2 regions of the Caulobacter sp. BE264 genome follow, and region 2 is predicted to be linked to the other one. Evidence: predicted binding sites of a transcription regulator. Region 2 holds the regulator's gene; the other holds the start of a gene.

Region 1 (14,091 bases), on a different contig from region 2:
AGACCCGCATCGAGCGCGACGGCGACCACTATGTGATCAACGGCCGCAAGTGGTGGTCGTCGGGCGTGGGCGATCCGCGCTGCAAGGTCGCCATCGTCATGGGCAAGACCGATCCGGACAACCCCAGCCGCCACGCCCAGCAGAGCCAGGTCCTGGTGCCGCTGGACTCCCCGGGCATCGAGATCGTCCGCATGCTGCCGGTGTTCGGCTATGACGACGCCCCGCACGGCCATGCCGAGGTCATCCTCAAGGACGTGCGCGTGCCGATCGAGGACGCCCTGCTGCTGGGCGAGGGCCGCGGCTTCGAGATCGCCCAGGGGCGCCTCGGCCCCGGCCGTATCCACCACTGCATGCGCACCATCGGCACGGCGGAAGTCGCGCTGGAAAAGATGTGCCAGCGCCTGATGAGCCGCAAAGCCTTCGGCAAGTACGTCTCGGACCACTCGGTGTGGGAAGAGCGCGTCGCCGACGCCCGCATCGACATCGAGATGTGCCGCCTGCTCTGCCTGAAGGCCGCCGACATGATGGACAAGGCCGGCAACAAGTCGGCCCGTCTGGAGATCGCGATGATCAAGGTCGCCGCGCCGCGCCTGGCCCTGAAGATCATCGACGACGCCATCCAGGCCCACGGCGGCGGCGGCGTGACCACCGACTTTGGCCTCGCCAAGGCCTATGCCGGCATCCGCACCCTGCGTCTGGCCGATGGTCCGGACGAGGTGCACCAGCGCACGATCGCCCGCATGGAATACAGCAAGTACGGCGACCTGATGTACAAACAGAAGGCCGAGAAGGAAGCCGCCCTGCACGTGCCGGGGATTAGGTAGGGGAGCCCAGATGCTCCCCCGCAATGCGGGGGAGCTGTCACGGAGTGACTGAGGGGGCGCGCTGGACCTACACAGCGTACGCCCCCTCCGGCCCTCTGGGCCACCTCCCCCGCACCGCGGGGGAGGAACCTTCGCCGCAAAATCCGGGCGGACAGCGGCGCTGGCCTCGGCGATCTTCGCCCCATGACCCGTCCCGCCCGCCTCTTTATCGACCGCCTGCCCTCGCCGATCGGCGAGATCCTGCTCGTCACCGACGAGACCGGCCTGCTGCGCGCCGTCGACTTCCATGACTTCGAGCCCCGGATGCGGCGCCTGGCGCGGCTGCACTATGGCGATCTGGCCCTGGACACCGGGCCTGCGCCGACGGTGATCCGAACGGCTTTCACACACTACTTCGACGGGGCGACGAACGCCCTGACGGCCCTGGCCTGGAAGACGGGCGGCACGCCGTTCCAGCAGGCGGTGTGGAGGGCGCTGACAGAGATCCCCGCCGGCCGGACCATCCCCTATTCAGAGCTGGCGCGCCGCATCGGCAAGCCGCTGGCGATCCGGGCGGCGGGCGCGGCCAACGGGGCCAATCCGCTCAGCCTGGTCGCGCCCTGCCATCGGGTGATCGGGAGCAACGGCGCCCTCACCGGCTATGCCGGCGGCATCGACCGCAAGCGCTGGCTGCTGACGCACGAGGGCGCGCTTTAGCTTTCTGTTTTCGCGTCGTTTTTTGCGGAAAACCGGTTCCCACTTTTCCGCACGAGGCTTTAGGCCAGCCCCAGCGCGCCGCGCAGCACGACCTTGCCGATCTGGAACGACGGCAGGGCCAGGGTGACCCCGATCAGGACGTTGAACAGCAGCGCGCCGCGATTGTAGCGCCCGGCGTCGCCGTCCAGAGCCAAGGACACCGCCCGCCCCACCGCCGCGCCCAGCCAGGCAAGCGCCAGCGCCAGCGCCATGGCCGCGCCGATCCTCGGCTGATAGCCGAGATAAAGCGCCGCCACGCCGTGCGAGGCGATCAGCACCCCGCCCAGAGCGCGCCCCTCGGCGAACAGCGGCGGCTTGGGCGTGTCGTCACCTGCGAGACCTGCGGCCTCCAGCAGCGTGGCTGGCCGCGCCAGGATCATGCCGCCCAGGGTTCCGCCGATCACGCAGGCGATCACGGCCAGAAGCAGCGACAGGACGTAGCTCGACATCGGGTCTCCTAACAGCGATCAGGCTGGCGCGTGACAGACCGCCTCCACGTTCCGCCCGTCCGGGTCAAGAACGAAGGCGCCATAATAGTGGGGGTGATAATGAGGCCGGACCCCCGGGGGGCCGTTATCGCGGCCGCCCGCCGCCAGGGCCGCAGCATGGAAGGCGTCGACCTGGGCGCGGCTCGCCGCCAGGAAGGCCACATGCATGGGGCCGGTCACGGCCTCGCCCTGGCTGATCCAGAAGCTCGGCTTGCCCGCCTGGATGTCGCGGCGATCGGCGGTCGGGCCATAGCCGATGAAGGCCGTGCTCCCCGTCTCCTCGGCGCCGACGCTCATCACCACGGCGATCCCCAGCGGCGCGAACGCGGCGTCATAGAAGGCCTTGGAGATCTGGAGATCGCGCACCGTCACGCCCATATGGTCGATCATCGAAGCCGCTCCCGTTCCCTGCGCCGAAAAAACTTCATCCAGGGCGTCCTTGACTCCCCGAGGGCCGGCGCCTAACTCACCAGCGTCGTTAGCACTCGGAGGGAGCGACTGCTAACAGTCCCGCTCCCCGATGGCCGACGAAGTCTTATTTCAAACCGTTCCGACGGAGAACACCATGAAGTTTCGTCCCCTGGGCGACCGCGTCCTCGTGAAGCGCGTCGAAGAAGAAACCAAGACCAAGGGCGGGATCATCATCCCCGACACCGCCAAGGAAAAGCCGCAGGAAGGCGAAGTCGTCGCCGTCGGCCCCGGCGCGCGCAACGACAAGGGCGAAGTCGTCGCCCTGGACGTCAAGGCTGGCGACCGCATCCTGTTCGGCAAGTGGTCGGGCACCGAAGTGAAGGTCGACGGTCAGGACCTCCTGATCATGAAGGAAAGCGACGTCCTGGGCGTGGTCGAAGCCTAATCGGCTTCCCGCTCACCACCGCTTTCCGCTTATCTCTCTTTTAGAAGGGCTCTAACATGGCCGCTAAAGACGTCTATTTCTCGTCCGACGCTCGTGACCGCATGCTGCGCGGCGTCAACATCCTCGCCAACGCGGTGAAGGTGACCCTGGGTCCCAAGGGCCGCAACGTCGTCATCGAAAAGTCGTTCGGCGCTCCGCGCACCACCAAGGACGGCGTCTCGGTCGCCAAGGAAATCGAACTGTCGGATAAGTTCGAGAACCTCGGCGCGCAGATGATCCGCGAAGTCGCGTCGAAGACGAACGACAAGGCCGGCGACGGCACCACGACCGCCACGGTCCTGGCCCAAGCCATCGTCCAGGAAGGCCTCAAGTCGGTCGCCGCCGGCATGAACCCGATGGACCTGAAGCGCGGCATCGACAAGGCCGTCGCCATCGCCATCGAGGACATCAAGGCGTCCTCGAAAAAGGTCACCACCAACGCTGAAATCGCTCAGGTCGGCACCATCTCGGCCAACGGCGACAAGGAAGTTGGCGAGATGATCGCCAAGGCCATGGACAAGGTCGGCAACGAAGGCGTCATCACCGTCGAAGAAGCCAAGACCGCCGAAACCGAACTCGACGTCGTCGAAGGCATGCAGTTCGACCGCGGCTACCTGTCGCCGTACTTCATCACCAACGCCGACAAGATGGAAGTTCAGCTGGAAGAGCCGCTGATCCTCCTGTTCGAAAAGAAGCTGTCGTCGCTGCAGCCGCTGCTGCCGGTGCTGGAAGCCGTCGTCCAGTCGGGCCGCCCGCTGGTCATCATCGCTGAAGACGTCGAAGGCGAGGCCCTGGCCACGCTGGTCGTCAACAAGCTGCGTGGCGGCCTGCGCGTCGCCGCCGTCAAGGCTCCGGGCTTCGGCGACCGCCGCAAGGCCATGCTGGAAGACATCGCGATCCTGACGGGCGCTCAAGTCGTCAGCGAAGACCTCGGCATCAAGCTCGAGAACGTCTCGCTCGACATGCTGGGCCGCGCCAAGAAGGTCTCGATCACCAAGGACGACACCACGATCGTGGACGGCGTCGGTGAGAAGGCCGACATCGAGGCTCGTATCGCGCAGATCAAGCGCCAGATCGAAGACACCACCTCGGACTACGACAAGGAAAAGCTGCAAGAGCGTCTGGCCAAGCTGGCCGGCGGCGTTGCGGTCATCCGCGTCGGCGGCTCGACCGAAGTCGAAGTGAAGGAAAAGAAGGACCGCGTTGACGACGCCCTGAACGCGACCCGCGCGGCCGCCGACGAAGGCATCGTCCCGGGCGGCGGCACGGCCCTGCTGAAGGCCTCCAAGGCCCTGGCCGGCGTCACCGGCGACAACGATGACCAGACCGCTGGCATCGCCATCGTCCGCCGCGCCCTGCAGTCCCCGATCCGCCAGATCGCCGAAAACGCCGGCGTCGAAGGCTCGATCGTGGTCGGCAAGATCCTGGAAAACGACAGCAGCTCGTTCGGCTTCAACGCCCAGACCGAGCAGTATGTCGACCTGGTCGCCGACGGCGTCATCGACCCGGCCAAGGTGGTCCGCACCGCTCTGCAGAACGCCGCCTCGGTGGCCGGCCTGCTGATCACGACGGAAGCCGCGATCGTCGAAGCCCCGAAGAAGGCCTCGGCCGGCGGCGCCCCGGGCGGCATGCCCGGCGGCATGGGCGACATGGACTTCTAAGGAAGTCCATAAAGTCGCCCATCTCCCAAAGAGATCTGGATCGGCCCCGCCGATCCAGAGCGGCGACATGGACTTCTAAGGAAGTCCATAAAGCTCAAGAGCTGAAATGGATGAGGGCGGAGCCGAAAGGTTCCGCCCTTTTTCTTAGCTGTATGCGCGTTGAGTGTGGGCGCTAACGCGGCTGGAAATCCTCGTCCTTCGACAAGCTCAGGATGAGGATTTTGTGCGAACCGAGAGCAACAGTCGTCCTCACCCTGAGCGTGTCGAAGGGCGAGCCCCCTCCGCCGGGTCAATGGGTCGCGGAGCCGAACGCGCCGTCCCGCGTTAACCTCCCGTTCGGAAATCAGGACATGGAGGCGTCCATGGCGTATGTGCGTTTGCAGTCTACCCAGCATCGTCGGCGGCCCGTACGGGCGTCGGTCGTGGTTCTGGCCTTGGGCGCCTGGCTGGCGCTGGGCCTGATCAGCCAGGCGGCGTTCCAGCTGATCGGCTAGCCCCTTTCAGACGTCGCCGCGCCCGGCTACACCGCCTGCATGTTCCGCCAGCGCCCCGACGCCGATCTCATCGTTCAAGGCTGGGTCATCGGCGTGATGGTCGAGGTCCCCGGCGAGCGGGCGCCGGTGCGCCACTACTTCGCCGTCGGCAAGGCCGACCGGGCCCAGGCCGAGTGGACCGCCGTGGATTTGGCGATGAACGCCGGGCCAGTAGCCTCCAGTCCCGTCGGCGGCCACGAGCCGGTCGAAGCCCTGCGCGAGATCGTCGCCTATCGTATGCGCGATCTTGGCCTCAAGCCCGGTGAGGCCCGGGCGCTGGGCGACAAGAACCCGCGCCGCTGGCTGTCGCTGTAACGCGTCAGTGGCGCTTGCCGCCGCAGCCCGAGCAACCGCCGCCGCTCCCCCCGCCAATGCGGATCGAGGTCGAGGCCGTCGCCGAGGCGGTGGCCGAAGCGCTCGCAGACGCTGAGCCGCCCGCAAAGCCGCCGCCGCGCCAGCCGCCGCCGCCCACCAGCCCGACCCCGCCATAGCCGCCGCCGCGTCCGCCCGAGGCTTGGCCCAGATAACCCAGCGGCAGGGGCGGAAGCTCGCCGTAGCCGTCATGGTCTTCATAGTAGGACGAGCGCTCTTCATAGCGCTCGTCGCGATGCTGGATCACCCCGCTGTAGCCGCAAGGGTTGGCGCAGGGCGGCGGCGTGTGGACAGGTCCGCAAGGCCGGCCGCAGCTGGGCGGCGGCGCGGGTCGCCAATGGACGTCGCAGCGGCTGGCGCAGGGCGACGGCGGCGCGTAACCGCAGGAACTGGCGCAGGGCGCCGGGGCGACTGGACCGCAGGGAAGGGCGCAGGGTGAGGGACGCTCGACATAGCCGCACGGTTGGACGCAGCCCGGCGACGGCGTCGGGACCGGGCGGTCGACATAGACATAGATCGGCACCTGGATGATCTTCTCGACCACCTCGCCGGGCTTTTCGCTGGGCACGGGCCGATCGACATAGACCGGCTTCTCCACGACCTTTTCGACGATCCTCTCGACGGGCTTTTCGACGACGCGGTCGACATAGACCTTCTTCTCGACCGTACGGTCGACGTAGACCTTCTTCTCGACCGGTCGGTCGACGTAGATCTTCTTTTCGACAGGAACCTCGACCAGCTTCTCGATCGGAACCTCGATGCGCTTTTCGACGACCACCGGGCGCTCGATGATCACCGGCTTCTCGACCACCTTCTCGACGATCTGGGTGGTGGGACGGTCGATATAGACGCGCTTTTCGAAGACCACCGGGCGATCGACATAGACGATCTTGGTGCGCGGCTTAGGGGCGGCCTGTTTCGGGACAGGGCTGCGCGTCGGCGCGCCCGGGAAGCCGTCGGCCAGGGCGGGCGCGGCGCCCAGCGAAAGCGCGGCGAGCATGGCGACGCCCAGGCGGCAAAGGGTCTTGAAGCTGATCACCACACGCAGGCTCCGGCTGACCGTCCCGAACCGGGACGCGGCTTCGCCGTCGCGCAATGATCAGGCCAAGCCCTCTTGGCGGCCGCCGTTCTTTTGATCATTGTCGCGACCAAACGAGCGTTTGAGAGCGGGAGCGAACCAGGATGAAGCGGACTTTGACGGGCCTCGCGGCGATGGCGGTCCTTGGGCTGGCGAGCGCGGCGAACGCGCAGACCGCAGCGCCGGCGCCCAACGACTATGGCAAGCCCGAGTCGTGGCTGTGCCTGCCCGGCCGCGCCGACGCCTGCGCCGTCGACCAGACCACCACCATCGTCCAGGCCGACGGCAAGACCTCGGTCGAGACCTTCAAGGCCGCGGCCGCCCCGGCCTATGACTGCTTCTATGTCTATCCGACAGTGTCGACCGATCCGGGCGGCAACAGCGACATGACCATCGACGAGGCCGAGCGCCGGGTGGTCGACCAGCAGCTGGCGCGGTTCGCCTCGACCTGTCGGGTGTTCGCGCCGATGTACCGGCAGGTGACCCTGGCGGCCCTCCGCGCGGTCATGATGGGCCAAGGCTCGCCCGGAAACGCGGCCCTGGCCTATGGCGACGTACGCGACGCCTGGAACTGGTACCTGCAAAACGAGAACAAGGGCCGGGGCGTGATCCTGATGGGCCACAGCCAGGGCGCGCGCGTCCTGCAGGGGCTGCTGACCAGCGAGATCGACGGCAAGCCCGTCCAGAAGCAGATGATCGCCGCCTACATCATCGGCATGAACACCCCGGTCGAGGGCGGCAAGTACGGCTCCATCCCGCTGTGCGACAAGGCCGACCAGGTGGGATGCCTGGTCAGCTATGTCTCGTTCCGCGAGACGAGCCCGCCGCCGCCCATCAGCCGGTTTGGCAAGACCGACCCCGAGGGCCGCCGCGCCGCCTGCGTCAGCCCCGCCGCTCTGCTGGCGGGCAGGGCGTCAACGGATGAAGCGCCGCTGCAGGCCTATCTCAGCGCCAAGGGCTTCGGCGCGGTGTCGGGCGCGCCGCCCAAGCCGTTCGCCAAGGACCTGACGGTGTCGACGCCGTTCGTGTCGATGCCGGGCCTGCTGTCGGCCAAGTGCGTGGCCGAGGGCGACTTCACCTATCTGTCCGTCAAGGTGAACGCCGACCCGGCCGACCCGCGGACCGACGAGATCAGCGGCGACGTCGTCGTCGGGCCCGTGACCCTCAAGGACTGGGGCCTGCATCTGATCGACGTGAACCTGCAGATGGGCGACCTGGTCGCCCTGGCCGGCCGTCAGGCCAAGGCCTACGGGGTGAAGTGAGGCGGCTCCTTCTGCTCCCCCGCGATGCGGGGGAGCTGTCGCGGAGCGACTGAGGGGGCGAGCGCGGTCTGCGTCCAGCTGGCCCCCTCCGGCCCTCTGGGCCACCTCCCCCGCGATGCGGGGGAGGAAAGTTTACCCCCTACTTCGGCCCCGTCGCGGCCTTGAACAGCGTGCCGCCGAGCAGCAGCACCAGCACGAAGCCGACCAGGAAGAGGAAGAACAGGATCTTGGCGACGCCAGCGGCTGCGCCGGCCACGCCGGTGAAGCCCAGGGCGCCCGCGATCAGGGCGACGATGGCGAGGATGATGGCCCATTTGAGCATTCTTGGTTTCCTTCAGGAGCGCGCCGACGGCGCGGTTGGCAAATCAACGTCGCCCCAGCGTGCGGCGTTCCTTGTTTTCCCCGCCCGGCGCCTTTAACTCGAACCCCATGGCCTCCAAGCCCGAAAGCCCGACCGAACCCTTCAAGCGCGCCCTGGCGCACGCCGCGCGCTCGCTCGCCGAGACGCCGGATCTGGAGGTCGTGTTCTCGGGCGATGGTCCCCAGCTCCTGGGCAACCGGGCGGTCCTGCCGCATCCGCCGCGTGACCTCAACAGCCGCGAGGCCGCGCGCATCCGCGGCCTGGCCGACCAGATGGCCCTGCGCCTGGCCCACCACGATCCTATCGCCCACGCCCGCGCGCGGCCCAGCTCGCCCGACGGTCAGGCCGCTTTCGAGTCGATCGAGCAGGCGCGGCTGGAGGCGATCGGCGCCAACGCCTTGGGCGGCGTGCGCGCCAACCTGACCGCTGCCCTGGAGGCCCGGCTGGAGAAGCAGGGCCTGACCCGCGCCGTCGCCACCGACCGCCAGACCGCGCCGATGGCCGAGATCCTGGGCCTGATGGTGCGCGAGCGCCTGACCGGCGACGCCCCGCCCGACGGCGCCAAGGCCCTGGTCGACATCCTGCGCCATGACATCGAGGCTCGGGCCGGCAAGGACCTCGATCGCCTCGCCGCCGCCATCGACGACCAGGCCGCCTTCGCCAAGGTGACCCGCGAGATCCTGCGCGACCTTGATCTCTCCGAAGACATGGCCGACGCCACCGAGAGCGCCGACGAGGAAGACGGCGAGGACGACGCCCCCACCGAGAACTCCGACGAGGATCAGGGCGAGGGCGAAGGCGAGCAGCAGGAAGGCTCGGCCCCGCAGGAGAGCGAGGCCACCGACCGCGAGAGCGAGTCCGGCGACGAGGAGATGGTCCAGTCGGACCAGGAGGGCGAACCGGAGGAGTCCGACGAGAGCCCCGAGATGGGCGACGGCGCCAAGCCGGCCCGTCCCGACACCAGCGCCGGCCAGGGCGGCGAGCCGCAGTACAAGATCTTCACCACGGCCCATGATGAGATCATCGGCGCTGAGGACCTTTGCGACGCCGAGGAGCTGACCCGGCTTAGGGCCTATCTCGACCAGCAGCTATCGGCCCTGTCGAGCGTGGTCTCGCGCCTGGCCAACAAGCTGCAGCGCCGCCTCTTGGCCCAGCAGAACCGCTCGTGGACCTTCGATCTCGAGGAAGGGATGCTGGACGTCGCCCGCCTGACGCGGGTGATCATCGACCCGACCGCGCCGCTGTCGTTCAAGCAGGAGGAAGACCAGGAGTTCCGCGACACGGTCGTGACTCTCTTGATCGACAACTCCGGCTCGATGCGCGGGCGCCCCATCATGGTGGCGGCGATCTGCGCCGACATCCTGGCCCGCACGCTGGAGCGCTGCGGGGTCAAGACCGAGGTGCTGGGCTTCACCACCCGCGCCTGGAAGGGCGGGACCAGCCGCGACGAGTGGATCAAGGCCGGCAAGCCCGCCGCGCCGGGCCGCCTGAACGACCTGCGCCACATCATCTACAAGGCCGCCGACGCGCCGTGGCGACGCGCGCGCAAGAACCTCGGCCTGATGATGCGCGAGGGCCTGCTGAAGGAGAACATCGACGGCGAGGCCCTGATGTGGGCGCACCAGCGGATCATCGCCCGGCCCGAACAGCGCCGCATTCTGATGGTGATCTCTGATGGCGCGCCGGTGGATGACTCCACCCTCAGCGTCAATTCGGGCCACTATCTGGAGCGCCACTTGCGCCAGGTCATCGCCGAGATCGAGGGCAAGAGCCCCGTCGAGCTGATCGCCATCGGCATCGGCCACGACGTCACGCGCTACTACCGCCGCGCCGTCACCATCGTTGACGTCGAGCAGCTGGGCGGCGTGCTGGTCGAGCAGCTGGCGGCCCTCTTCGAGGAAGAGCCCCGGCAGATCGCCCGCACGCGCGGCCTGCTGGCGCCGCCGCCGGTCGTCACGCCCCAAGCGCCGAAGACGGCGGGCAAGGTTCTCGCGTGATCGGTCTGCGCACGGCGCTGGTGCTGGGCGTCATCGCGGGCCTGGGCGGCATGGCCACCCAGTGCGCGCCGCGTCGTCCGCCGGTCGTGGCGGCTCCCGCGCCGGTCAAGGTCGGCCCTGAGATCGCGGTCACCGCCACGCCCGTCCCGCTGGACGCCGCCAACCCGGCCAAGACCACTCTGGATGGCGGCTTTACGTATGCCGGGGGGCTGGTGCTGACCAGCGCTACCACGACGCGGCTGCACGGCCTGTCCGACCTGGCGGTCGGCGCGGAGGGCCAGCTGATGGCCCTTACCGACGACGGCGATCTGTTCGAGGCCCGTATCCAGCTGGACCCCAACGGTCGTCTGTCGGGCCTCACCGACGGCAAGCTGCGCCCGCTGCGCGGCCTCGACGGTCAACCGATCCAGGGAAAGCAGCAGGCCGACGCCGAGGGCCTGGCGGTGCTGCCCAATGGCGACCGGCTGGTCAGCTTCGAGCGCGATCACCGCATCTGGCTCTATCCGGTGCTGCCGGACGGCGGCTGGGGAACGCCCCGCCCCGCCCCCAAGCCCGCCACGGTCCTGCCCGACAACGAGGGCCTGGAGGCGATCGCCGCCTATCCGTCCGCCGGGCCCGACGCCTACATCGTGGGCGGCGAGGAGGGAGAGGTCTGGCTTTGCCGCCTGTCGGCCGATTGCAAGGCCCTGCCGCCGCAGTCCGGCCCGGACTTCACCTGGGGGCTGTCGGGCTTTGCGCCGTTCGCCGGTCCCGCCGTCGCCACCCTGCATCGAGGCTTCGACCCGGTGCGCGGCTGGCGCGCCATGGTCCGCTTCGTGGCTGACCCGACCGTGCCCGCGGCCCGGCAGCGCATCTCAGCCACCCTGCGGCTGGAAGGCTCGACCACACGCGACAATTTCGAGGGCGTGGCCCTGACCCGCTCACCGTCGGGCGGCACGCGGCTCTACCTGATCTCGGACGACAACGCCGCCGAGAGCCAGCGCACCCTGCTGCTGGCGTTTGACTGGGTCCCACCCCCACCGCCGCCGGCCCTGCCGCCCAAACCCGCCAAGAAGCCCGTCCGCAAGCGCTGAGCCGACTTGAGCGCGGCCAACTGGTTTCGTTGGCAACGAAATGGTACCGCTAACATTTTCGTGAGATGGCGCTCTTCGCACTTGCGAGAGACAACGTTGTCATAGACAAATGACAGCGACGGACGACGAGGCGAGATCCTGGGGGCCGTCAGAGGAACGCGTCGGGAGGCGGTTGCACTCAACCTCCTTTCCGGGACTACCCAACATGATCCGACTGCTTGTCATCGCCATCACCGCCCTGATGGCCACCACCGCCGCCAACGCCGGCGAGATCACCGTCAAGGTTCGGGGCCGCGCCACGCCGGTCGTCCACGCTGAGATCGTCGACGCCGCCCGGCAGCTCTGCAAAGAGGACCTGGCGGGCAATCCCCAGGCTTCTGACCTGACCCCCTTCTGCATCCGCGAGGTCACCCGCGACGCCGTGGTCCGCGCCAACAACGCCGAACTGCGCGCCTACAACAAGGGCCAGGGCCGCACCGCCTACCTGCGGTTGGCCACGCGCTAAGCGCGCGCCAGTTGCCGAGAATTGGCCCGCGGGACTCCGTCTCGCGGGCCCTTTCATGCGACCTGCTCACCTCCGGGCGCCAGTTGCGCTGATGACGGCGCCGCAAAAATTCAACGCGTGCGCCGCAACATAATCATTGATCACTCAATCAAGCGACGCTATACGCTCAGTGACGGCCCAACAGGCGACAGACCGGGGACCGGCCGTCAGAGGAACGCGTCTGGAGGGGGTTGATCACAACCTCCTTTTTGGACACTTCGACATGATCCGCTCGCTCGTTCTGGCCGCCTCGGCCATCGCCACCCTGGTCGCCGTTCCGGCCTCGGCTCAAGAAGTTCGCATCAAGGTCGCCGGTCGCCCGGCCGCTGAAGTCCGCGCCGACATCGTCAAGGCGGCTTCGAACGTCTGCTGGAAGGACGTCCGCGGCGAAGCCCTGGCCGGCTACCTGTACCCGGCCTGCATCCGCGCCTCGGTCAACGACGCCGTCGCCAAGCTCAACAGCCCGGCCCTGACCGCCTACAACACGGCCAACCCGGCTGTCGTTTCGCGCTAAGCGACCCTATTTAGTACCAAGCTTTCAAAACCCGCCGCGGCACAGGTCGCGGCGGGTTTTGCTTTGTCAGATGCGGGGTTGCGATGACGGGCGCCGATCCAAGTTTACGCACCATCGGCTCGTACCCAGCCGAAGATCAGTCGCGAGCCTGATCCAGTCGCTGGACGAGGTCGACGCCGGCGTCCGTGATCATCCAACCCGCCCGTCCGCGCGCGGCCAGGCCAAGGTCGGTGAGCGCGCGGGCGTCGCGGATATTGATCCAGTCGACATCCTCGCCGGACCGCTTGCGCGATAGATTCCTCAGCGCCTTCACCTGACCGGAGGGGAGGGTCATGGGACGACCGCCACGTGCGTCGGACCCGCCAGGATCAGTCGGTCGAATTCCGCAACTTCCCGCTTGAGCGTCGCTATAGCCGATGCGCTGACATCGACCGTGTTGGAACGCACGTGCAGCGTGCCCCCCTCGAAGCGGGCGAGCTGATCCTGAAGAAGGTCGCGCAGAAAGCGCCAACGTTGCTGAATTTGGGCGGGCGTTTGCATTTGGATCCTGCGGGGCGTCGAGGCGATGGGAAGACAGATGGAGCGCGTCAGTCAGCCGGCCAGAGCATTTTTCGAGCGAAGTGGTTCCGGTTCGCGTGAAGAAAAATGCGCCAAAACAAAAGATTAGAGCTCACGGCCTGACGCAGTCAGGTCGTGAAATGCTCTAGAGCGGCCAAACTGACCAACACAGGTCAGATCGCGAAGCCATGCTCGCCCGATATCCGAATCTGGCAGGCGTGACCCTGACCGATGCGTTCTCGAGCCCGTTTCGAGGCTGACGCCTTGGCGATGTCCTTGTCCGCCGATGCGCCGAAATAGACACCGGCCTCCTCCGCAGCCCAAAGGCCCTCATTGCGGCGGACCGTGATGACGATGCGTTCACCGAGAAACTTGTTCATGACTGTCCTTGAATGCGAGCGAGCAAAAAGACTGGAACGCCGCCATGGCCCTGGGTTGCGCGCAAGCGCGCTTCCGAGATCTGGGCCGCCTCGGCGGCGGGGTTAGCGACGGGCTTGGCGCGCAGCGTACTTGGCGTCTCGCTTGGCCTTGGCCTCGGCGGCGCTGAGCGCCTTGCCCTCCTTGCGGGCGCCGCGCTTGGCGGCCAGAGCGTCGGCATCGACGGCGGCCTGGGCTTGCACGGCGGCGTCTTGCGCGTCGGCGATCGCCTGCTTGGCGTTCGCGCGTGTCTGCAGGCGCGTCGCCCGGACCGCGTTGAGTTGTTCAGCCCGCATGGCGTCACGCTGCGCAAACAACGGGTCGGTCACCGCCGCCTTGGGGCGTAGCTTGGTGACCAGCAGCGCCTTGGCGGCCGCCGCCGTTTCGAGGCGCTTGGAGAATTTTGTGTCGTAGGTGGGGATCATGAAACCTTCAGCGGCTTGAGGGCAGGCTTGCCTGTCTGCGGCGGAGCCAGCGTGGGCTGGCGCTCACCCGGGCAGATGAAGACGCCCGTGAGCCTGAAGAGAGAAAAGGGCCGGCAGCGTGTGCTGACCGGCCCTCTTTCGTTACGCTGCGGACAACTGCCCGGCGGACATCTTGCCGCTGCGTTGGTCGCGTTCGAGCTCGTAGTTGAGCTTCTGACCTTCATCAATCGAACCCAGGCCAGAGCGCTCGACGGCTGAGATATGGACGAACGCATCCGCGCCGCCATCGCTGGGTTGAATGAAGCCAAAGCCCTTGGCGGCGTTGAACCACTTCACGGTGCCGGTAGCCATGTT
Region 2 (14,091 bases):
TCGACCGGCGCCAGCGACAGTTCGATCGAGGCCGCGCCCAGACGGGCGAAATGCAGCACGTCGTTGACCAGCGACAGAAGGTGATCGCCGCTCTCGCGAAGGGCGGTGACATAGGATCGCTGCTCGGCCGTCAGCTTGGTGTTTTCCAACAGGCGCGCCATGCCCAGCACGCCGTTCAGCGGCGTGCGGAACTCGTGGCTCAGGGTCGCCAGCTGCTCGGGCGTGACGCTGGGGTGGCGGTCGTCGGGTCTGCTGTCGCTCATGGAAACCAAGGTTAGCCGACGCGGCTTAACGGGCGGTCAAACGTGGCCCGCCGCCGCGACGCTTTCGTCTGCCGCCCCGCTGGTGCGCCGATAGGCCAGCGCTTCGGCGACGTGGACCCGCTTGACGCTCTCCGCGCCCTCGAGGTCGGCGATGGTGCGCGACAGGCGCAGAACGCGGGTCCACCCCCGCGCGCTGATGCGTCCGGCCTCGGCGGCGCGGGACAGCAGGTCGCGGCCGGGGGTGTCGAGCCCGGCGACCCTTTCCAGGAAGGCGCCCTCGGCGCGGCCGTTCAGGCCATCGGCTGCGCCGAGGGCTTCGGCGCGTTCAATCTGGAGGGCTCTTGCGCGCGCTACGCGGGCGGCGACCTCGGCCGAGCCCTCGACCGGCGGCGGCAGGGCCAGGTCCGCGGCGGTGACGGCGGGCATGTCGACGGCGATATCGATCCGATCCAGGAGCGGTCCGGAGATGCGGCCCTGATAGTCCTTCTGGCAGCGGGGCGCCTTCCCGCAGGCGCCCCGTCCTGCGCCGCCGTGGCCGCAGCGACAGGGGTTCATCGCCGCGACCAGCTGGACCCGGGCCGGATAGCGGACATGGGCGTTGGCGCGGGCGACCATCACTTCGCCGGTCTCCAGAGGACCGCGCAGACTGTCCAGCGCCTGCACGCCGAATTCGGGTAGCTCGTCCAGGAACAGCACCCCATTATGCGCCAAGGACACTTCCCCCGGCTTGGCGCGATGCCCGCCGCCCGTCAGCGCGGCCATGCTGGCGCTGTGGTGCGGCGCGCGAAAGGGGCGGGCGCGGGTGAGCGTTCCGCGCGCAATCAGTCCAGCCACCGAGTGGACCATCGAGGTCTCCAGCAGCTCGGAAGACGTCAAAGGCGGCAGCAGGCTGGGCAGGCGCTGGGCCAGCATCGACTTGCCCGAGCCCGGAGGACCGCAGAACAACAGGTTATGACCGCCAGCTGCGGCGATCTCGAGAGCCCGCTTGGCGTGCTCCTGGCCCTTCACGTCGCGCAGGTCCTTGGGCGGCTCGCCTTCGATGATCGGACCCGGCGTCGGCGCCGAGAGGATCTGGCTGCCCCGGAAGTGGTTGATCAGCGCCACCAGCGAGCGCGGCGCCAGGATTCGCGTGCCGCCGGCCCAGGCCGCTTCCGGTCCCGAGGCTTCGGGGCAAATGAGGCCCAGGTCCATGGCCCCGGCCGCCATGGCGGCCGGGAGGGCGCCGGCGGCGGGCACGATGCGACCGTCCAGCGACAGCTCGCCCATGGCCGCCCAGCCGTCCAGGGCGTCCAGCGGGATCACGCCCAGGGCGGCCATCACGGCCAGGGCGATCGGCAGGTCGAAGTGCGCCCCTTCCTTGGGCAGGTCGGCCGGCGCCAGGTTGGCGACGATGCGCTTGCCGGGCAATGACAGCCCCAGACCGGCGAAAGCGCCGCGCACCCTTTCGCGGCTTTCGGCGACCGCCTTGTCGGCCAGCCCGACCACCACGAAAGCGTGCTGGCCGGTCGTTAGCTGGACCTCGACATCGACCCTGCGGGCCTCGACGCCCTCGAACGCGACGGTGACGACGCGAGCGGCCATCGTAACTCCTTGAGGAACTTGAACTTATCCACAAGGAGCAACACAGTTAACGAAATGGAGCAAGAACGAAAAACGAACGTTTCGGGAAATCTGGCGGTTTACGCAGAGTTACCCACCGTTTGAACGAATGTCTTCGATCCGGTTCCAAAGTACTTCGGCGGCGTTGATACCGGTAAACCGCTTGAGCTGTTGAGCCCCCGTTGGCGAGGTGACGTTGATCTCGGTGAGGTACTCGCCGATCACGTCGATGCCGACAAACAGCAGGCCGCGACGCTTCAGCTCCGGGGCGATGATCTTGCAAAGCTCCAGGTCACGGGCGGTCAGCTCCACCGCCTCGGCGCGTCCGCCGACGCGCAGGTTCGAGCGGACTTGGCCGCTGGCCGGCACGCGGTTGATCGCGCCCACGGGCTCGCCATCGACCAGCAGCACGCGCTTGTCGCCCTTGCTGACTGCGGGAACGAATTTCTGGGCGATGACCTGCTCGCGGCCGATCATCGCGTGCAGTTCCAGGAGGGCGTCGAGATTGGGATCATCGGCCAGCAGACGCGCCACGCCCGAGCCGCCGCCGCCATAGAGGGGCTTCAGCACAATGTCGCCGTGGCGGGCGCGGAAATCGTAGATCGCTTCATGGTCGCTGGTGATCAGGGTCGGCGGCTGCACCCCGGGGAAGTCGGTGACGAACAGCTTCTCGGGCGCGTTGCGCACCTCGGCTGGATTGTTCACGACCAGGGTATGGGGGTGGACCTTTTCCAGGAAATGGGTGGCCGTAATGTAGGCCATGTCGAACGGCGGATCCTGGCGCATCAGCACGACGTCGATGTCGTCCTTCATGTCCAGCACGACGGTCTCGCCCAGCTTGGCGTGCGCGCCCTTGTCGGCGAAGACCTCGACCGGCTGGGCGCGGGCGAACACGCGTCCGTCCTCCTGTGAGAGCTTGTCGGGCGTGTAGAACCAGAGCTTATGCCCCCGGCTCTGGGCCTCCATCATCATCAGGAACGAGGTGTCGGTGTCGATGTTGATCCCCAGGATGGGATCCATCTGGACGGCGACTCGCAGCGACATGGGGGCTCCTGGGGTTCTTGGTCTGGAGCCTAGTTAAGCCGTTTTGGCCGGAACGCTAGTTCAAGCGCAGCCGCACCCGCTCACGCGCCGCTCGGGCCGCGATCGCCGCGCCGCCGTCGAGGACCTGGGCGCGGGACAGGGCCTGCAGGGCGCCGGCGAGGGCGCCTTGGCCTTCGCGGGCGGCCGCGACGTCCAGCCAGGGGCGGTGGTCCTTGGGGTTCAGCAAGGCCCGCCGCAGGGCCGAGCGTTCGGCGCGGGGCCAGTCCTTGGCCTGCTGGGCGCGGGCGAAGATGTTGTTCTGCAGACGGATCAGCACGGCGCGGTCGCTGATCGGCGCCATCAGAAGCTCAAGGCGCGCGGCGACGTCGGGCATCAGGCCCGTGCGCAGGGCGCGCCGCGACAGCTCCGACGGCAGCACCACCCGGCCCTCGCTGAACGGGTCCAGGGCCAGGGGGCCTTCGTCGGTCTCGATGCGCAGCAGGAAGTGGCCGGGGAAGTCGACACCGTAGAGCTCCAGCCCCACGGACCGCGCGGCGTGCAGGTAGTAGACGCCCAGCGCCACCGGCAGGCCCTTGCGGCGGTGGGCGATGGCGATGACGTCGGCGTTGTCCGGGTGGTCATAGGTGAGAACGTCACCGGTCAGGCGCAGATCGCCGGCAAGCGTTTCGGCTACGGCCTCCTCCGGCGATTCGCTCTCGGCGCGGCGGTGCAGGCGTTCTACGGCGTCGTTGGCGAGATCGATGGCGGCCTTGGTGTCGCGGCTGGGATCGTCGTGCACGGCGCAGGCCAGGGCCGCCTCGAACAGCGGAAAGCCTTCGTCGGGACCCTCGCCCGCCTTGATCAGGATCGCTTCAGCCTCTTCCCGTGTCATCGTCAGGCGCCTCGCCAGGCGTCGGGAAGGTGTCGAGGCGGCCGCCCTGGGGCGATGGCGATCAGGTCCAGTCGCACCTTCAGGTCGCGCAAGCCGGCGCGATGCCCGGCCAGATGCATGGCGGCGCGGCGCAGCCGCTCTCTCTGGGTTGGCTTCACGGCGTCCAGCGCGTCCTCGATCGTCGTGCGTTGCTTGACCTCGACAACGGCCAGGACCTTGCCCCGTTGCGCCACGAGGTCGATTTCGCCCAGCGGCGTAGCCAGCCGAAAGCCGAGAATGCGATAGCCCTTGGCCATCAGCCACAAGGCGGCGACGACCTCGGCGCGGCGTCCGACCTTACGCGCGGTGGCTCCGCGCGCCTGGCGAACGCCGGCGGCCATCAGACCTGCTCCTTCAGCGCCAGCGCCTGACGATAGAGATCCTTGCGCGACAGCCCCAACGCTTTGGCGACTTCCGAGGCGGCCTCGCCCAGCGGCAGGCGGGCCATCGCCTCGCGCAGGGCGGCTTCGGCGTCATCGGCGCTGGCGACCTTCTCGGCGCCCGGCCCGACGAGGATCACGATCTCGCCCTTCGGCGCATCGAAGCGCGGATCCGCCGCCAGCTCTGCGAGCGGGCCGCGAACGCAGGTCTCGTAGAGCTTGGTCAGTTCGCGACAGACGGCGGCGGGACGATCGGCGCCGAACACGGCCGCCATATCGGTCAGGCAGTCGGCCACCCGCGAGGCGCCCTCGTAGAAGATCAACGTGGCGCGGGTGTTGGCGAACTCCTCGAAGAAGGTCCGTCGCGCCGCGCTCTTCGGCGGCGGAAAGCCCGCGAACAGGAAGCGCTCGGTGGGCAGGCCCGCCAGGGTCAGGGCGGCCAGCGCGGCCGAGGCGCCGGGGATCGGGATCACGTCATGGCCGGCGGCGATGGCCTCTCGCGCCAGGCGGTATCCGGGATCGGAGACCATCGGGGTGCCAGCGTCCGAAACGAGGGCCACCCGCTCGCCGGCGGCCAGACGCTCGAGGATGCCCGGGATCGCGCGCTCGGCCACGTGCTCGTCGTGGCGCTCCAGCTTGGTCCGGATACCGTAGGCTGACAGCAGCTTGCCGGTGACGCGGGTGTCCTCGGCCAACAGAACGTCGCAGGCGGCCAGCACGTCCAGCGCCCGCAGAGTGATGTCGCGCAGATTGCCGATCGGCGTCGCCACCAGATAGAGGCCGGGCGCGAGCGGCGCGTCGGACAGGGCTGGCGGGGGGAGCAGACGACTCAAGGGCGCGGTGTCCTTCGGTTGAGTCAAACCCATATCAGGTCGCCAGCGCGCCTGTCAGCCGATCAAGCACCAGACGCCCCGCGCGCGTGGCGCGCAGACGCTGCGGATCATCGACCAGCAAGCCGGCTTCGACCAGATCCCGGACCTTGGCGAGGTCAGCGGTCAGGCCCAGCGGGGCCATTTCATCAAAGCCGACGCCGTCATCGATACGCAGGCCCAGGATCAGGCGCTCCTCGGCCGCGTCCTCAACGCTGAGGATCTCGCGCGCAAAGCCGACGCCATTTTCGCCGACGGCGGCGATGTAGTCCTTGATCGCGCGGTGGGCGGTGGTGGCGGCGCGGCCCTCGGCCAGGGCAAGTCGGCCGTGCGCGCCTGGGCCTACCCCGACATAGTCGACGCCGCGCCAGTAGACGAGATTGTGCCGCGATCGGGCGGCTTCGCCCCGGGCGTGGTTCGACACCTCGTAGGCGTCGAAGCCGGCCGCCTCGAGCACCTCCTGGGTGGTCTCGAACAGGGTGGCGGCGAGATCCTCGTCTGGAACGACCAGAGTTCCGCGACCGACCGCGCGATCGAAGGCGGTGCCATGCTCGATGGTCAGCTGGTAGGGCGAAACATGCTCGGGGCCCAGGGCGATCGCTTCCGCCAATTCGGCGCGCCAGGCTGCATCGGTCTGGCCGGGGCGGGCGTAGATCAGGTCGATCGACAGGCGTGGGAAGGCCCGGATCGCCGCCGCGATGGCCCGGCGCGCGGCGCCGGCGTCGTGATTGCGGCCCAAGGCCTTCAGCGCCGTATCGTCCAGGGCCTGGACGCCCAGCGACAGGCGCTGGACCCCGGCGTCGGCGAGCGCCGCGAAACGGTCGGCCTCGGCGTCGGTGGGGTTGGCCTCAAGGCTGATTTCGAGATCATCGACCGGCGACCACAGGCGCTTGGCCGTTTCGATCACCCGCGCCACCTGCGCCGGATCCATCAACGACGGCGTGCCGCCGCCGAAGAAAATCGACAGCAGGCGGCGGTCGCCCGTCAGGGCGCGCTGGGCCTCCAGGTCCGCGACGATGGCGTCGGCCAGGGCGCGCTGCTCATCGACCCGGCCCCGGTCTCGCACGACATTGAAGTCGCAGTAGGGGCAGATCCGGGCGCAGTAGGGCCAGTGAACGTACACCCCCACAGACCCGGCGCGAGGATCAGTCAAACAGAGCCGCCTTCAGCTTGGCGAAGGCGCGGGCGCGATGGCTCATGGCGTCCTTGGCGGCCGGCTCCATCTCGCCGAAGGTCGTGGCGTGGCCTTCCGGGACGAAGATCGGGTCGTAGCCGAAGCCGCGCGTTCCGCGTCCCGGAAAGACCAGGGTTCCGTCGACCCGCCCCTCGACCACGACCGCCGGACCGTTCGGCCAAGCTACCGCCAGGGCCGAGGTGAACCAGGCCGAGCGATCGTCGGAGGCGGTTTCTTCAAGCCGCTCCTCGACCTTCTTCATGGCCATGGCGAAGTCTTTGCTCGGCCCCGCCCAGCGTGCGGAAAAGATCCCGGGCGCGCCGTCCAGCGCGGCGACTGAAAGGCCTGAGTCGTCGGCCAGGGCGGGCAAGCCTGACAGGTCGGCGGCGTGGCGGGCCTTCAGCAGCGCATTTCCAACGAAGGTGCTCTCGGTTTCGTCGGGTTCGGGCAGCCCCAGCTGGCCGGCGGTGATGATCTCGAACCGGCCGTCGAGCAGGGCGGCGATCTCGGGGACCTTGCCAGGATTGTGGGTGGCGGCCACAAGCTTCGATCCCATTTCAAGCTTCAGCGCCATTCGTCGTCTCCAGGGAATCCATCATGCGGCTTCTTTACTCGCCCTTGTCTCCGTTTGCCCGCAAGGTTCGTGTGTTGGCCATGGAAAAAGGGCTTTCGGACCAGCTGGCCGTCGAGACGATCGCGCCGTTCCAGGACGAAAGCTTGCGGGTCCTCAACCCGCTGAACAAGGTGCCGACGCTGGTTCTCGAGGGCGGCGAAACCGTTTTCGATTCCGCCGTAATCGTCGATTTCCTCGACGGGATGGCGGAGCCGCGCCTGATCCCGGCCGCGCAACCGGCGCGCCGTCGGGCGCTGACCCTGGAGGCCGCCGCCGACGGCCTGGGCGATGCGGCGATCCTGATTGTCCGTGAGCGCATGCGGCCGGAGGCTCAGCATCGACAGGACCTGTTTGACCGGCAGCTGCGCGCGGTGAACGCGGCGCTGGACCTCTTCGAGGCGGCGGACCTGCCCAGCGACCGGTTCGAGATCGCCGAGATCGCGATCGCCGTACAGCTGGCCTATCTGGATGTCCGTCAGGTGGTGGCTTGGCGTCCGGGGCGACCGGCCCTGTCGGCGTGGTACGAAGCCGTCTCGAAGCGGGCCTCGATGATCGCGACCGACGCTTCGTCCAGCTAAGTGTGTCCCTACGGCAACGTCGGTGACGCGTCCCGGATCATTGCGAAAGTTTAATATCGTTTCTCGATAAACGACATTGGCGGAACCGCAAACCCATCCTAATTGTTGATCGTGGCGAGGGGTCGAATGACTCGACCCCGACCCCACCTCTCAAAACTGGAAAACGCGATGTCCGCCGCCCGTCTGTTCCGTATCGCCGATAAGGTCGTCATGACCGCCATCACCGCCGCCCTGATCGTGGCCGTGCCGGTGTCGGCCGTGGCGTTCGTGGCGCAGACGCTTTAGCGACGAGATATCCGGGGAGACCCGCCGTTTTGACGTCTTCCCGCGACGCGGGGCATGTTGTTTAGCGTCGCTGTCGGGGGACCAGCCATGCGCGCCTTGGGGCCAGGCTCCGTTTCGAGTTTTCTGAAGATCATCCTCGACGTGATCTATGTCGGGCTATGGATCTTCGTCAGCCTGCTGTCGCTGTTCACGCTGATCGCGCTGCTGTTCAGTTTCAATCCGGAACTGCTGGCCTCGATGTTGCCGATCAGCGACGCGGTTGAGGCGGTCAGCCGTAACGGTCCGCTGTTCGCCGGCGCCCTCGCCGCCTGGGCTCTGTTGCTGGGCGGCTGGATGGTCATCGTTGAGCGCCTGCGCAAGATCTTCGCCACCCTCACCGCCGGCGATCCCTTCCATCCCGACAATGTCGTGCGCCTGCGCCTGATCGGCCTGGTGCTGGCGGGGCTTGAGGTCGGCCGTTACGTCTTTTCGGGCCTGGCCCGCTGGCTGGCCCCCAAGGCCAAGGTCATCGACGACAGCTTCACCCTGACCGCCTGGTTCTCGGTGCTGGTGGTGTTCGTCCTGGCCGAAGTGTTCCGCGAGGGCGCGCGCCTGCGGCGCGAAGCCGAACTCACGATCTGATCCGGAGCGATCCTGCATGCCCGTCCGCGTGAACCTCGACCGCGTGCTTCTGGAACGCCGCATGTCGCTGACCGAACTGTCGGACCGCGTCGGCGTGACCATAGCCAACCTGTCGATCCTGAAGACCGGCAAGGCGCGTGCGGTGCGGTTCTCGACGCTCGACGCGCTCTGTCGTGAGCTGGAATGCCAGCCGGGCGACCTGCTGAGCTTCGAGTACGGCCCGGCGGACGCGAACGAGGACTAGTTCAGCCGCCGCTTCTTAAGCAGGCCGGCGCGGTCCATGGAGCGGACTTCCATCTCGAAGGCGTCGCCTTCTCGCAGGATTTTCAGGGGCACGGTGACTCCCGCCTCTCCCAGGCCCCAGAGCGCGTCGTAGAATTCCGACAGGTCCGAAACCGGCTGGTCGCCGACCGCCAGGATCAGGTCGCCGGCGCGCAGTTCGGCGCGGGCTGCGGGGCCCTTGGGCGAGACGCCGACGATGACGACGTGGTTTTCCATCTCCTGAGCGAACACCCCAAGCCACGGGCGCGGCGGGTGCGGGCTGCGACCACGCGCCAGATCATCCAAGATCGGCGGCAACAGCTCGGCTGGCACGAACATGTTCAGCGGACGGGCTTCGCCGGTCTGGTCGCGGCCTTCCAGGGTCAGTGATCCGAGCCCGACGAGGTCGCCCTTGGGACCGATCAGGGCCGCGCCGCTCCAGTGCGGATGGGCGGGCGCGGTGATGATCGCGTCGTCGAGCTTGTACTCCCAGTAGCCGGCGAAGGGCATGCGGGTCAGCACCTGCCCCGCCACCGCATGGGCGCGGCCGCCGGCGCCGGCGGCGATGATCGCCGAGCCGGCTTCGAGATCGCGCGCGCTGCCGATCGTGATCGCCGGCAGGTCCAGGGGCTCCAGCGCCTGGACGAGTCCAAGGCCCGACCGGACATCCAGGCCCAGCACATGGGCTGGCACGCGTCGGCCGTCGTTGCGGGTGAGCACGACCTCTTCGGCCTCGGTCACCAGATAGGCCATGGTCACGACCAGGCCGCTGAGGCTGACGACGACGCCGTTGCCGACCCGCTCGGTTCCCAGGATGGTGGCGGTGTAGGCGTCGGCCGGGACCCTGGCTTCCAGGGCGACCACCGAGGCCAGCGCCTGGTCCAGGTCGAAGCGATAGGCTTCGGCCGAGGGACGCAGGCGGGCTTCGACTTCATAGCCTTCGAACGGGGTGGGCACGCGAGACTCCTAAACTTGGAGCTCGAATCTGGGACCGGCGCCCGGGTTCGGCAAGTCCTGGATCTTAACGGCTGATCGCGGCGCGCTGCAGGGCGAACAGTTCGTTGATGCCCTTTTCGGCCAGGCCGTACAGGCTTTCGAACTCCGCGCGGGTGAAGCCGCGCTTCTCGCCCGTCGCCTGGATCTCGACGATGTCGCCCTCGCCGGTCAGGACGAAGTTGCTGTCGGCTTCAGCGCTGGAGTCTTCCTCGTAGTCGAGGTCAAGGACCGGCGTGTCCTTGAAGACGCCGCATGAGACGGCGGCCACCTGGCCCAGGATCGGGTCGGTCTTCAGCACGCCTTCATCCAGCAGGTACTGGGTGGCCAGGCGCAGGGCGACCCAGGCGCCGGTGATGGCGGCGGTGCGGGTGCCGCCGTCGGCCTGGACGACGTCGCAGTCCAGCGTGATCTGGCGTTCGCCCAGGGCCTTCAGGTCGACGACGGCGCGCAAGGAGCGGCCGATCAGGCGCTGGATCTCCTGGGTGCGTCCGGTCTGCTTGCCGGCGGCGGCCTCGCGACGGCCGCGGCTATGGGTGGCGCGGGGCAGCATGCCGTACTCGGCGGTGACCCAGCCGGCGCCCTTGTTGCGCATCCAGCCCGGGACGTTTTCCTCGACCGTCGCGGTGACCAGCACCTTGGTGTGGCCAAACCCGATCAGGCACGAGCCCTCTGCGTAACGGTTGACGCCGGTTTCCAGCGTGACGGCGCGCAGCTGGTCGGGGGCGCGTTCGGACGGACGCATGGGAGACTCCTGATCGACGGGGAGATTTGAATGTGTGTGGGTGGCCGCTTATCCTATTGGAAGTCGAACTTGAAAGGGGCCGACCGCTTTTGTTCGCCGACCGGGTCTTCGAAGTCACGCTTGATCGGAGCGCTGGGGCATGACGCAGCTCTTCCCAGGGCCGATCGTCCGCACGCCTGGGCTGGCCGAGCTGGACGCACGCGCCCGCGACATTTTCCGGCGCGTCGTGGAGTCCTACATCGAGACCGGCGAGCCTGTCGGTTCGCGAACCATTTCCAAGGGCGGCGTCGCCCTTTCCCCGGCTTCGATCCGCAACACGATGCAGGATCTGGCGCAGCTGGGCCTGCTGGACGCGCCGCACACCAGCGCCGGCCGCATGCCCACGCACGCGGGTCTGAGAATGTTCGTCGACGGATTCCTGGAGGTCGGCGACGTCGCCGAGCAGGAAAAGCGCGCCATCGAGGCGCGGCTGGCGGTCAAGGGTCGCTCCTTTGAGGAAGCCCTGGCCGAGGCGTCCTCGATCCTGTCGGGCCTGGCCGGAGGCGCGGGCATCGTGGTCACGCCTGTCCGCGAGGGCGGGGTCAAGCATGTGGAGTTCGTTCCGTTGGGCGGCGGCCAGGTGCTGGCGGTCATGGTCTTCGAGGACGGTCAGGTCGAGAACCGCCTGATGCGCCAGGCGCCGGGCGTGACGCCCTCGGCGCTGCAGGAGGCCTCCAACTTCCTCAACGCCCGCCTGCGCGGCCGCACCCTGACCGAGGCGCGGACCGAGATGCGCGGCGAGCTGGACGCCGCACGCCGGCAACTGGACGAGACCGCCGCGCGCCTCGTCGAGGATGGTCTGGCGGCCTGGAGCGGCGGCGAGGGCGACGCGCGCTCGCTGATCGTCCGCGGCCAGGCCAACCTTCTGGCCGACGCCCGCGCCCGCGAGGACATCGACCGCGTGCGCCAGCTCTTCGACGACCTGGAGCAGAAGGGTCAGCTGATCGGCCTGCTGGACGACGTGCGCGACGCCGAGGGCGTTCGCATCTATATCGGGGCCGAAACGCGTCTCTTTTCGCTTTCGGGTTCCTCGGTGATCGCGGCGCCCTATATGACGGGACGTCAGAAGGTGCTGGGCGCGATCGGCGTGATCGGGCCCGCCCGCTTGAACTACGCTCGAGTCATTCCGTTGGTGGACTATACCGCCCGGGTGCTCGGGCGGATGATGGATGGATAAGGACTTTACCCAATGACCGACGAGCAAACGCCGGCGGAAGAGATGCCGTTCGAAGCCGATGACGCCGCGCAGGAAATCGAGGCGCTGAAGCTGGAAGTGGCGCAACTGAAGGAGCAGGCGCTCCGCTACGCCGCCGAGGCCGAGAACACCAAGCGCCGCGCCGAGCGCGAGATGAACGACGCGCGCGCCTATGCGATCCAGAAGTTCGCCCGCGACCTGTTGGGCGCCGCCGACAATCTGGGCCGCGCCACCGCGCACAGCCCCAAGGACTCGACCGACCCGGCGGTGAAGAACTTCATCATCGGCGTCGAGATGACCGAGAAGGAGCTGCAGAGCGCCTTCGAACGCAACGGCCTGAAGAAGATCGATCCGGCCAAGGGCGACAAGTTCGACCCGCACCTGCACCAGGCGGTCACCGAGCAGCCCTCGACCGAGGTCGCGGCCGGCGGCGTGCTGATGGTGATGCAGGCCGGCTATGAGCTGATGGGCCGTCTGGTTCGCCCGGCGATGGTCGCTGTCGCGGCCAAGGGCTCGACCGGCCCGGCCTCGCCGGACGCGCCAGCGGCTTCGGCCAACCCTTACGCCGGCGCGGCCGCCGAGGGCGACAGCACGGGCGGCGCGTTCGACGCCAAGGCCTGATCACCGGATCGGTCGCGCGCCCGCCTGTCGGCGCGCGACCAGAGCCGCTCATGGATATTGAAGGCCACAGTCTGGACCATGGGTTCGACCAGGCCGACCGCCAGCGCGACGCGCCAGTCGCGGGTCAGGGCGTAGGCCACGGCCACCGCGACAGTCAGGTGCATTGAGGCGTAGGTCAGGGTCTTGAGGGCAAGGCGCATCTTCATGCTCCTATTTGAGAATCGTTCTCAATAAATGGCGCCCGAATCCCGCAGCGCAAGGCCTTCGGCCTCTTCCCCGCGCGCGTGTTTTCGCTAATGTCGGCGGTCCCTTCTCCACGGGTTCGCGCGGGGCTGATTCTCCCCAGGGGCGGCTGAACCCGACATCTGGACCGGACTATGAAGCTTACGATCGAACGGGCGGCGCTCCTGAAGGCGCTGGGGCATGTGCAGAGCGTCGTCGAGCGCCGCAACACCATCCCGATCCTGTCGAACATCCTGCTGTCGGCCGAAGGTGACCGTCTGTCGTTCTCGGCCACCGATCTGGACATGGAGATCATCGACGAGGGCTTCGCCCAGATCGATGTGCCCGGCCAGATCACCGCGCCGGCCCACACCCTCTATGAGATCGTCCGCAAGCTGCCCGACGGCGCTGACGTGTCGCTGAGCTTCAGCGGCGATGATCCGCGCCTGGTCATCCAGGCCGGCCGCTCGCGCTTCAACCTGCCGGTGCTGCCGGCCGGCGACTTCCCGGTGATGAGCTCGGACGGGCTGTCCAGCCGCATCGCGGTCGACACCAACGAGCTGATCCGCCTGATCGACAAGACCCGCTTCGCGATCTCGACTGAAGAGACGCGCTACTACCTCAACGGCCTCTATGTGCACACGGTCAACGAGGGCGGCGAGACCAAGCTGCGCGCCGTCGCCACCGACGGCCACCGCCTGGCCCTGGCCGAGATGCCCGCGCCGGAAGGCGCGGTCGGCATCCCGGGCGTGATCGTGCCGCGCAAGACCATCGCCGAGGCTCGTCGCCTGATGGAATCGGCCGGCGAGACGGTCGACCTGCAGGTCTCGCCCCAGAAGGTCCGCTTCGAGTTCGGCGCGGCCGCCCTGACCTCCAAGGTCATCGACGGCGCCTTCCCCGACTACATGCGGGTGATCCCGCGCGACAACGCCAAGATCCTGACGCTGGACAACGACCTGTTCGCCAAGGCCGTGGACCGGGTGGCGACCATCTCGGCCGAGAAGAGCCGTTCGGTGAAGCTGGCCGTCGAGCCGGGCCGCATCACCCTGACCGTCCGCAATATGGAAGCCGGCCAGGCCGTCGAAGAGGTCGAGGTCGATTATGACGGCGAGCCCTTCGAAATCGGCTTCAACGCCCGCTACCTGCTGGACGTCTGCGGCCAGATCGCCGGCCCGCAGGCCGAGTTCCGCTTCGCCGATCCGGCCAGCCCGACCCTGGTGGTCGATCCGGTCGATCCCGGCGTGAAGTATGTGCTGATGCCGCTGCGGGTCTGATCCGCAGCTTGGTTGTTGAGAAACGGGCGCCATCGAGCGCCCGTTTTGCTTGTTGGGGGTCCGCCATGAAGACGCTGTTCGCCGCCTCAGTCGCCGTGCTGGCCCTGGTCGTCGCCACGCCCGTCCTCGCTCAGGTCGAGCGGCGCGAGATCGGCAATCAGATTCTCGAGAACGTGCCGGTCGCACCGGCGTCGATCCGCGAGACCCTGGCGCGCTACCAGAACGCCCGCTCGGCGTCGTTCGGCGACTGGCTGCCGGGCGGCGGCATGGTCATCGGTACGCGCTTTGGCAACACCAACCAGCTGCACGTGGTGGCCGCGCCGGGCGCCGACCGCAGCCAGATCACCTTCTACGAAGAGCCCGTCGCCTCGCCTCGCGTCCTGCCGGGCGGCCGTATCCTGTTCT

Evidence for each region. Region 2 encodes HrcA, which represses chaperone genes, less so after heat shock. Its sites were predicted from a motif close to GTTAGCANTCNNNNNNNNNGANTGCTAAC; they were not measured.
Region 1: a site for HrcA is predicted at 2,525-2,553, ahead of groES (co-chaperone GroES). Genes of this name have one in related genera too.

What each region holds. Positions count from the first base shown of each region.
Region 1 is NZ_JAVDXI010000004.1:141,535-155,625, forward strand. Features, by position in the region: gene J2X45_RS11280 (acyl-CoA dehydrogenase family protein) at 1-824, shown strand, start outside; partial or broken gene J2X45_RS11285 (methylated-DNA--[protein]-cysteine S-methyltransferase) at 886-1,520, shown strand; gene J2X45_RS11290 (DUF4345 family protein) at 1,580-2,008, opposite strand; gene J2X45_RS11295 (VOC family protein) at 2,027-2,437, opposite strand; gene groES (co-chaperone GroES) at 2,613-2,903, shown strand; gene groL (chaperonin GroEL) at 2,960-4,603, shown strand; partial or broken gene J2X45_RS11310 (hypothetical protein) at 4,776-4,877, opposite strand; gene J2X45_RS11315 (hypothetical protein) at 4,966-5,097, shown strand; gene J2X45_RS11320 (hypothetical protein) at 5,137-5,451, shown strand; gene J2X45_RS11325 (IMCp domain-containing protein) at 5,456-6,547, opposite strand; gene J2X45_RS11330 (DUF3089 domain-containing protein) at 6,691-7,848, shown strand; gene J2X45_RS11335 (DUF1328 family protein) at 7,988-8,170, opposite strand; gene cobT (cobaltochelatase subunit CobT) at 8,278-10,206, shown strand; gene J2X45_RS11345 (esterase-like activity of phytase family protein) at 10,203-11,279, shown strand; gene J2X45_RS11350 (hypothetical protein) at 11,485-11,784, shown strand; gene J2X45_RS11355 (hypothetical protein) at 12,047-12,337, shown strand; gene J2X45_RS11360 (hypothetical protein) at 12,474-12,671, opposite strand; gene J2X45_RS11365 (hypothetical protein) at 12,668-12,877, opposite strand; gene J2X45_RS11370 (hypothetical protein) at 13,069-13,275, opposite strand; gene J2X45_RS11375 (DUF6481 family protein) at 13,378-13,737, opposite strand; gene J2X45_RS11380 (cold-shock protein) at 13,879-14,088, opposite strand.
Region 2 is NZ_JAVDXI010000003.1:444,208-458,298, forward strand. Features, by position in the region: gene J2X45_RS10450 (response regulator) at 1-263, opposite strand, end outside; gene J2X45_RS10455 (YifB family Mg chelatase-like AAA ATPase) at 300-1,844, opposite strand; gene gshB (glutathione synthase) at 1,953-2,906, opposite strand; gene J2X45_RS10465 (SirB1 family protein) at 2,962-3,777, opposite strand; gene J2X45_RS10470 (YraN family protein) at 3,780-4,157, opposite strand; gene rsmI (16S rRNA (cytidine(1402)-2'-O)-methyltransferase) at 4,157-5,029, opposite strand; gene hemW (radical SAM family heme chaperone HemW) at 5,064-6,218, opposite strand; gene rdgB (RdgB/HAM1 family non-canonical purine NTP pyrophosphatase) at 6,211-6,813, opposite strand; gene J2X45_RS10490 (glutathione S-transferase N-terminal domain-containing protein) at 6,837-7,430, shown strand; gene J2X45_RS10495 (hypothetical protein) at 7,599-7,715, shown strand; gene J2X45_RS10500 (DUF2975 domain-containing protein) at 7,803-8,336, shown strand; gene J2X45_RS10505 (helix-turn-helix transcriptional regulator) at 8,353-8,580, shown strand; gene J2X45_RS10510 (S1C family serine protease) at 8,577-9,554, opposite strand; gene rph (ribonuclease PH) at 9,619-10,335, opposite strand; gene hrcA (heat-inducible transcriptional repressor HrcA) at 10,475-11,551, shown strand; gene grpE (nucleotide exchange factor GrpE) at 11,564-12,190, shown strand; gene J2X45_RS10530 (DUF2061 domain-containing protein) at 12,130-12,390, opposite strand; gene dnaN (DNA polymerase III subunit beta) at 12,568-13,686, shown strand; gene J2X45_RS10540 (S9 family peptidase) at 13,752-14,091, shown strand, end outside.